DNA from 2 places in the Arthrobacter sp. BI5 genome. Region 1 is predicted to be linked to the other one. Evidence: riboswitches for the same ligand, from Rfam matches in the RefSeq annotation. Region 1 holds a riboswitch; the other holds the start of a gene.
What was found. A riboswitch is a leader RNA that binds a small molecule or an ion and turns the genes downstream of it on or off. The one in region 1 is predicted to bind cyclic di-AMP.
Positions count from the first base shown of each region.

Region 1 (4,404 bases):
ACCCGGGCCATCGAGAAGGCTGGCTGGAAGTGGCTGGCCGCCGCCGGCGCCGTGATCGGCCTGGCCTTCCTGGCCAAGATGCTGCAGGGTTTCCTGATTGTGCCCGGACTGACCCTGGCCTACCTGTGGGCGGCGCCCGCCACCCTGGGCCGGCGGCTCCTGCACCTGCTCGCCGCCGCGGCGGGGATCGCCGTCGTGGCCGGAAGCTACCTTGCACTGTTCCAGCTGACGCCCGCCTCCACCCGGCCCTATATGGCGGGATCGGAGACCAACAGTTTCCTGGAACTCACGTTCGGCTATAACGGGCTGGGCCGGATCACCGGATCCGGCGGCGGGATGCCCGGCGGCGGCTTGGGTGGTAACGCCGGCGGGCCGGGCGGCAGCGGCAACGTGGGCTTCGGCGGCGCGGCCGGGATCACCCGGATGTTCGGCGCCAGCTTCGGCGGCGAGGTGTCCTGGCTGCTGCCCGCGGCCCTGATCCTGCTGGCCGCCGGGTTGTGGTTCACCCGCCGCCAGGCCCGGACCTCGGCCACCCGCGCGGCGCTGTTGCTCTGGGGCGGCTGGCTGCTGGTCACTGCCGGCATCTTCAGCTTCATGAGCGGCACCGTGCACCCGTACTATGCCGTGGCGCTGGCACCGGCCATCGCGGCGTTGGTTGGCATCGGTTCCGTGGAACTGTGGCGGGGCCGTTCCTACTGGCCGGCGCGGATGGTGCTGGCCGTGACGGTGCTGGCCACCTCGGCGTGGTCCGCCGTGCTCCTTGGCCGCGACCCCGCCTGGCTGCCAGGGCTCCGGGTGATCGCCGTGGTCCTGGGCGTCCTGGCCGCCGCGGCGCTGCTGCTCCGGGTGGACAGCCTGGCGGCGCTCCCGGCCCGGTTCCGCAAGGCTGCCACGGCCGGCGTCGTGGTCCTCTCACTGCTGGCGGGCGGCCTGGGCACCACGGCCTGGACGCTGGCGACGGCGGCCCAGCCGCACTCCGGGTCGATCCCGACGTCGGGGCCCACCGCCTCCGCGATGGGCGGCGGCTTCGGGGCGGCCGGCAGGCCGGAGGGCGACGGCGGAAGCGCCGGCACCAGCGGTGCGGGCGCCGACGCCCCCGGCGGACCCGGCGGGGAAACGTCTTCGGCGGAGCTGACCGCCCTGCTGAAGTCCTCCGGCGCCAAGTGGTCCGCGATTGTCTCCGGCGCCACCCAGGCCGCCAGCCTGGAACTCGCCACCGGCACCAGCGTGATCGCGCTGGGCGGCTGGAACGGCGGTGACCCCTACCCCACGCTCGCGCAGTTCCAGGCGATGGTGGGCCGCGGCGAAATCGGCTACTTCATCTCCGGCGGTATGGGCGGAATGGGCGGGGGCCGCGGCGGCAACTCCGAGGTCGCCAACTGGGTCGCGGCCAACTATCAGGCGCAGACCGTCGGCAACACCACCGTCTACAAGCTGGGGGCCTAGCCGCCGTGAAGGACACCCTGAACCTCCGCACCGGACCGACGCCGCACCGTCCCCGCTCGCGGACTAGGCAGGCCGCTGGGCGGCGCACGCGTTAGCCCCGCCGTTTCGACGGTTCCCCGCGCACCCGATGCTTCCCATCAGCTGGTGGGCAGGGAACCGTCGAAACGGGCCTGCCCGCCGCGGACCTGAAAGCAAGACGCCACTCCGCGGCAGCCATGTGCCGTTACCTAAATGTGACATCTGAGTGGAAGTCCGGTACCGTTTTAGGGTGCGGTCATCGATCTAGCCGCATATCCGGGCTGACGCCAAACTCTGCCGCTTCCCGGATTCCCATGGACCAGGCAGAGACGGGGAACCCAGAGTTCCCGGGCATTCTGCATCCATGCACCCTTGGGGTTAAGCCGCCACGTCGAGATTCCGTGCGGCCGGATTTCGCATCCGAACCCGACAGCTAACTCCGTAGGCGTTGAGAGGCGAACATGACTGAATTCAAGGTACCCGCACGCCCAGAAGGCGCTAAACGCACGTCCGACGCCGAGAGCGCGCGCCACCGCGCCGAGCCGGCGAAGCGCGTTTCGGCCCTGTCCCGCGCCGGGCTCAGGACCAACGGCAAACGCGCCGCCGTCGTAGTGTCCGCTTTTGCGGTCCTGCTGGGGGCAGGCGCGGCGGGCCAGGCGTCCGGCACGGCCGCGCACACCGCCGACGCGGCCAAGGACACGGCAGCGTCCCTGCAGACCCTGGACTTTGAACGCGTCGGCAGTAACGCTCCTGCATCCCCCGCCGCCGCGAACGTGGAGGCCCAGGCGGCCAAGGTCGCGCCCGCCAAGGCGAAAGCCCCGGCCAAACCAGCTGCCAAGGCCCCGGCAGCGAAGGCCAAGCCCGTAAAAGCCCCGGCGCCCGCTCCGGCGAAGCCGGTGGCCGTCGACGATCCCGCCGGCGCGCAGGCCTATGCCGCCGCCCAGCTGCCCGCGCACGGCTGGGCAGCGAGCGAGATGCAGTGCCTGCTGAAGCTGTGGACCAAGGAATCCGACTGGAAGACCACGGCCACGAACCCCAGCAGCGGCGCCTACGGCGTGGTGCAGTCCCTGCCGGCCGAGAAGATGGCCAGCGCCGGCGCAGATTACCGGACCAACTACCGGACCCAGATCAACTGGGGCCTGCAGTACGTGCAGGACCGCTACGGTTCGCCGTGCGGCGCCCTGAACTTCCACTACGCGAACAACTGGTACTAAGCCACACGCACCGCGGGCCTTGCGCCCGGCTGGAGGAGGCCCCGGATCCACAGGATCCGGGGCCTCACGTGCGCCTGCCGCCGCGCGGCCCGCGGAATACGGGGCCAGTGGACGGCTAGCCGCCTGAACGGCTGGGGATGTATTGCACCGCCCATTTGTTGCCATCCGGATCGGCGAAGTAGACGAAATGCCCCCAGTCCTGAACGTCGATGTCGCTGACGTCGACACCGTTGTCCTTGAGCTGCCGGTGCGCCGCCTGGATGTCGTTGACCACCAATTGCAGGCTGGGGGCGGTGCCGGGCGGGGCATCGTTGAGGCCCTCGCCGATCGCGATAGAGCAACCGGAACCCGGCGGCGTCAGCTGGACGAAGCGGATGTTCTCCGCGGGGCGTTCGTCGTAGTCGGCGTTGAAACCGACCTTGTTCACATAGAAGTCCTTGGCCCGGTCCACATCCGAGACGGGGACAAACACCAGTTCAAGTTTCCAGTCCATGGGCACAGGCTAGTCCCGGACGCGTGCCGCCGGAACCCTTGACCGCAGGACCTGTTAACCGCACCTCGAGGGGCGGCACTGAACCCCGGTTGCTAGACCGCGATGCCGTACAGGCGGTCTCCGGCGTCGCCCAGGCCGGGCACAATGTAGGACTTCTCGTTCAGCTTTTCGTCGATGGAGGCCAGGACAATGGTCACGTTGGCGTCCGAGAGCTCTTCTTCCAGCTTGGCCAGGCCCTCCGGGGCGGCCAGCAGGCAGATGCAGGTGACGTCCGAGGCGCCGCGCTTGAAGAGGAACTTGATCGCCTCGCGGAGCGTGCCGCCGGTGGCCAGCATGGGGTCCAGGACGAAGATCTGGCGGTCCGTCAGGTCCTCGGGCAGGCGCTCGGCGTAGGTGATGATGTCCAGCGTCTCTTCGTCGCGGGCCATGCCCAGGAAGCCCACCTCGGCGGTGGGGACCAGCTTGGTCATGCCTTCCAGCATGCCGAGCCCGGCGCGCAGGATCGGGACCACCAGCGGGGTGGGCTTGGTGAACGCGGTGCCGATGGTGGTGCTGACCGGCGTCTCGATGGTCACCGGTTCGGTGCGGACGTCCCGCGTAGCCTCATAGGCGAGGAGCGTGACGAGCTCCTCGGTCAGCTGGCGGAAGACCGGGGACGGGGTGTTCTTGTCCCGCAGAACGGTGAGCTTATGGGCGACCAGCGGGTGGTCCACAACGAGAGTGCGCATGGGTCAAAACTATCACCCGGACGCTGAGGACCGTCCCCCGGAGCCGGGGGTATCGGCGTCGGCGGCGGCACCAGCGGCGGCGTCGTCCGGGGCGGGGTCGCGCAGGTGCGCCTCGTTGTCGAACGTCGGCGCGGGGCCGGTGTGCTCCCGGTGCCGCAGCACATGGAACAGCCGGTGGGCCAGGATCACGATCCCCACCCAGCCCAGTCCCAGCGCCCAGCCGAAGATCACATCGGTCATCCAGTGGTGGCCCAGAAAGACGCGGCTCATGCCCATCAGGAAGATGAACACCGCGCCGGCCGTGATGAAAGCCACGCGGGCCACGGTTCGCTGCACCTGCAGGCAGGCAAGGTAGACCACCAGCCCGATCACCACCGTGGTGTTCAGCGTGTGGCCGCTGGGGAACGACGGCGAATCCTCGTAGGGCGGCACCGCGTCGGCGTGGTCGGGGCGGGTCCGGCCGATCAGCTTCTTGCCGACGGTGGTCGCGGTGATGGAAGCGGCG
Region 1 covers NZ_CM155264.1:682,524-686,927, reverse strand. Annotated here, with positions in the region: gene AC1MED_RS03290 (glycosyltransferase family 39 protein) at 1-1,446, shown strand, start outside; cyclic di-AMP (ydaO/yuaA leader) riboswitch at 1,745-1,927, shown strand; gene AC1MED_RS03285 (aggregation-promoting factor C-terminal-like domain-containing protein) at 1,926-2,678, shown strand; gene AC1MED_RS03280 (glyoxalase superfamily protein) at 2,794-3,171, opposite strand; gene upp (uracil phosphoribosyltransferase) at 3,264-3,899, opposite strand; gene AC1MED_RS03270 (phosphatase PAP2 family protein) at 3,912-4,404, opposite strand, start outside.

Region 2 (4,404 bases), 200 kb from region 1:
CACCGGCAACGGGGCCGACGACGACGATCCGGCGGGCGTCCCGGGCAGCCCGCAACGCCCACCCAAGCAGGGTGGCGCCGTCGACCATCAGCCCGGCCTTGGGCACGCCACCGAGGCGGGAGGACCGGCCCCCGGCGAGGATAACGGCGTCGAATTCCACCAGACCAGCCTAGCCGCATCGGGCCGCGGCGGCCGTCGCCGTCAGGGCAGGGGCTCAGTGCGCCTTTTCGGGGAGCAGGAACGGGTCCCAGGCCGGGGTCGGCTTCTCCAGTTCCTTGATCTGCCAGATGGTGCCCTTGGGCGGCCCGGGAACGAAACCGAGCTTCCAGCCCATCTCCGCCGGGGTGTGGTCTCCCTTGGCGTTGTTGCAGCGCAGGCACGCGGCCACAAGGTTCTCCCACGAGTCCGCGCCGCCGCGCGATTTGGGCTGTACATGGTCAATGGTGTGGGCAGCCTTGCCGCAGTAGGCGCAGCGGTGGCTGTCGCGGCGGAGCACTCCCCTGCGGCTGACAGCCGTCAGGGTGTTGTAGCGCGGCCGGATGTAGCGGTTCAGCAGGATCACCGACGGGCGGCCGAGGATGTCCTGCGGGCCCACCACCGGGTCGTCCCCTTCGGCCACCACGCTGGCCTTTCCGGTCAATACAAGGACCAGCGCCCGACGGAAGGTGACTACCGCCAGCGGTTCATATCCAGCATTCAGAACGAGAGTGCGCATCCGCATACCTCTTCACGGCCGCACCCGCCAGGGGCACTAGGGCCGGCTGCCCTGTGCATGGTCGGGCTATGGATCGACACCACAAGAGTAAACACCCAAGGCCCGGATTGCCGAATTTTTCTGTGCCGCGTCTCCCCGCGCCGCAACGCGGCGGCCTGCGGCTTAACGGAAAGGACCCCTGCCGCAGGGGCAGGGGTCCTGTCACGACGCTTCGGGCTGACGCCCGGGGCTGGGTCCTAGCCGCCGACGCGGATGAAGACCGGGCCGGAGCCGACGTTGACGCTGTACAGCGCGGTGGTTCCACCGTTCCAGCCGCCGTGGACGGCCATGCCGTTGCCGACGTAAACGGCGATGTGGGCCATGCCCATGCCACCGTTCTGGTAGTAGGCGAGGTCGCCCGGCTGTGCCTCGGCAGCACTCACGGTGCGGCCCAGGGACAGGTAACCTGCCGGCCAGCCATGGTAGTTGACGCCGACGGCGGCCAGCGCGTTGGTAGCCAGCATGGTGCAGTCCTGCGAGACGCCGATCTGGGCGTACGCAGCGGCGGCGATCGAAGCGCCCATGCCGCTGACGGCGGCCGGAGCCTTGGTGGCCGCGGAGGCGGTGGTCGCGGTGCCGGTGGTGGCGGTGGAGCCCGCTGCCGGCGCGGTTGCGTCGGTGCTGGCTTCCTGGACCTGTACGACGGGCTTGGGAGCCTCGACGACGGGGCCCGGCGCGGTCTTGACCGCGGGCTTCTCGTAGGAGATCGCGATGGTGGAGGCCGCGGAAATCGTGGCCGGAGCGTTGGACTGTACTTCCATGGCGGAAGCGGACGTCGATTCGCGCTGAACGTTGGTCTCGGCAGCGTTGGCTGCGATACCGCTGGTCAGAACCAGGCCGGAGGCTGCAGCGATAACCGCGGCCTGGCGACCCATACCACCGGCGTTGTCGCCGACGGCCTTAGCAATGACAGCCAGCGAGTTGGTCTTGGTGACCTCCGCGCGGTGGCGTGCAATGTTTGCACGAGTAGTCATTTAGTTCTCTCTTTCGTGATCCTAAGTGTCCGCGCTGCATGCAGGCGGGACTGAGGACGCTCCGGCATCTTGGGGGTACGCCGGATCGCCCCGAAACGGGTTTCTTAGCGAAGGGTGTACTGCGAAGACGCGCCAAAAGCGGGAACTGCGTTGCGTGATCCAGCCCGGGCGCCGGCAAGGGCAGCGCAGAGCGTGGAATTTAGCGGGCTCAACTGAGCCTCGCCAGCGCGAAAACGCGCAGCATTGTGGCGTGAAGACACGAAAGTAGCCTCTCCCAATGCCTACGAGGTGAGCTGTCGGATTCGGATGGGAGTCACCCGGCCGCGCCGCTTCCTGGGAAGCTTTGCGACTTAACCCCAAGGTCTTCTTGCGAAGACCAAAATTGGTTCCCCCGCCCCTGCCAGACGATGTCATGCGAACGGACCTTGAGCGGTGGCAGAGTTAGGCAATCCACTCAAGAGCGCCAACTTCGGAGAAGTTGGCGTGCTTCATACGGTACAACAGTTGGGACTCAATGTCACATTCAGATCACGGCGTGTCACAGAAATGCGAGTCGTCCCTCGGGTCGGCTTAGAGCCAGCCCAGCGGATCAACGACTTCCCCGTTGACCATCACCTCGAAGTGGAGGTGGCAGCCGGTGGAGGCGCCGGTGGTTCCGCTCATCGCCACCACATCGCCGCGCGAGACCTGCTGGCCCACGTGGACGTTGGAGGACGACAAGTGGTTGTACGTGGTCTCCAGGCCGTTGCCATGGTCGATCACGACCCGGTTGCCGCCCCCGTAGGGGTGCCAGCCGGAAAAAGTCACGGTGCCGCTCGCGGCGGCGTGAACGGCGGTGCCGCACTGCGCGGCATAGTCCTGCCCGCGGTGGAATTCGCCCACGGCGCCCGTGATGGGGCTGACCCGGTAGCCGAACGGCGACGCGGTGACCATGGCGTCCAGCGGGGCGCCGAGGCTGCCGGCCGACGCCGCCCGGGTGATGGTGCCGACGGACTGGGCGCTCAGCAGCTGCTTGAGCTTGCTGTCCGGGTCGCCCTTGGTGGTGACCGCCGTGCGGTTGAAGTTGATTTCGGCGGCCGCTGCCTTGACCTCGGGCTGCGCCGCGGCGGAAACCGAGCCGGTCCTGGCGGCCTCGGTGGCCATCACGGGGCCGGTGGCCGGAACGGCGACGGTGAGGACCAGCCCGGTGGCCGCGAGGGCGATGCCGGCCTTCTGACCCACACCGCTGACGGCGGCGAAGTCGGTTACCTGGCGGAACGCGCTGCGCCGCCCGCGGCGCTCGTCGCGGTGCGCATCGCGCGGGCGCTCGGTGAGAACGACGGCGGCCGGGCGCGGCTCCGGAGCGGGACCGGTCGCACGACGGCGGCCCCTGACGGTCTGGGTGGTCAAGAAGGGTTCCTCTCTGGATAGCCTGCGAAGTTAGCTGTCGGATTCGGGTCAGAGAGATCAAAGACCCGGTCCGCCGGTGCAAGCATCCAGACACAAGGGCACCCTCAGCGGATCCCTCATAGTGTTTGCTTGCCGCTAGCGGACTTCACCCCAAGGCTGCTGAATCAGCAGCCGGTTGTGGTTCCCCCGCCTCTGCCAGAAGGTGACTCGCTGTGCTGATCCGCTGGCAGAGCTCGGCTTCGGATCAGATAACGCTTTAGTATCGGTGCTAGTCATCAACTATAGGGGATTAAGGCAAGCAGTAATAATTCCGTTATCTCGCATGTGCATAACTTCGCGGCGGCTCCGCGGACGCAGCGGTGACCGGAGTTACCCGAGCGTAACGAAGACGTGGGCGGCGACCTCGGGCGGCAGTTCGAGCGCACCTTCAATGTCCGGCACCCGCACCGAGATGTACTCCCCCACACGCTCCAGGGACACCCTGGCTCCGGGACGGATTCCGCCCTCGTCCAACTGGACCAGCAGCTCCGGCTCCACCTGGATCGGCTCGGCGAGCCGGTTCACGGTGATCCTGGAATCCGCGCCGTAGCCGGCCATCGCCTCGAGCAGGTTGACCACCCCGCCGCGTTCCGCCATCGGGAGCCCGCCGAGTTCGGCGAGGCCGGGGATCGGGTTCCCGTAGGGAGACACAGTCGGATGGTCCAGCATTTCGAAGATGCGGCGTTCGACCCGTTCGCTCATCACGTGCTCCCACCGGCACGCTTCCTCGTGGACGTACGCCCAGTCGAGTCCGATCACGTCGGCGAGCAGCCGCTCGGCCAGGCGGTGCTTGCGCATGACCTCGATGGCACGTTTCCGGCCCGTGTCGGTCAGTTCGAGGTGCCGGTCCCCGGAAACAACCACGAGTCCGTCCCGTTCCATCCGTCCGACGGTCTGGGAAACGGTGGGGCCGGAATGGCGGAGCCGTTCGGCGATGCGGGCGCGGAGGGCGACGATGTTCTCTTCTTCAAGTTCCAGGATGGTCCGAAGATACATCTCGGTGGTATCGATCAGATCCGTCATTCAGCTCAGCTCCTCGAGCGCCGTCCTTGCGTCATTCCCACCGTACAGCGTGCAGGATGCGCCCCGGCGAGATCCGCCGTACGTCACCGCACAGCCTAGCCTATTTTGAATTACTCCGGATAATCTGTCCGCAGCTCCGCGGACCCGCTCCCGGAGCCGGAACCGGATGCGCGTCCGGCGCGGCGGCGTCCGCCTCAATGACCGGACTATGACGGACGGTTTTCC
Region 2 covers NZ_CM155264.1:878,829-883,232, reverse strand. Annotated here, with positions in the region: gene mobA (molybdenum cofactor guanylyltransferase) at 1-160, opposite strand, end outside; gene AC1MED_RS04180 (HNH endonuclease) at 215-715, opposite strand; gene AC1MED_RS04175 (NlpC/P60 family protein) at 952-1,728, opposite strand; cyclic di-AMP (ydaO/yuaA leader) riboswitch at 1,993-2,151, opposite strand; gene AC1MED_RS04170 (M23 family metallopeptidase) at 2,299-3,117, opposite strand; cyclic di-AMP (ydaO/yuaA leader) riboswitch at 3,122-3,335, opposite strand; gene AC1MED_RS04165 (iron-dependent transcriptional repressor DtxR) at 3,487-4,179, opposite strand.
Region 2: it holds a riboswitch for cyclic di-AMP, as region 1 does, so the genes downstream of both, AC1MED_RS04175 (NlpC/P60 family protein) here and AC1MED_RS03285 (aggregation-promoting factor C-terminal-like domain-containing protein) in region 1, are expected to answer to the same signal.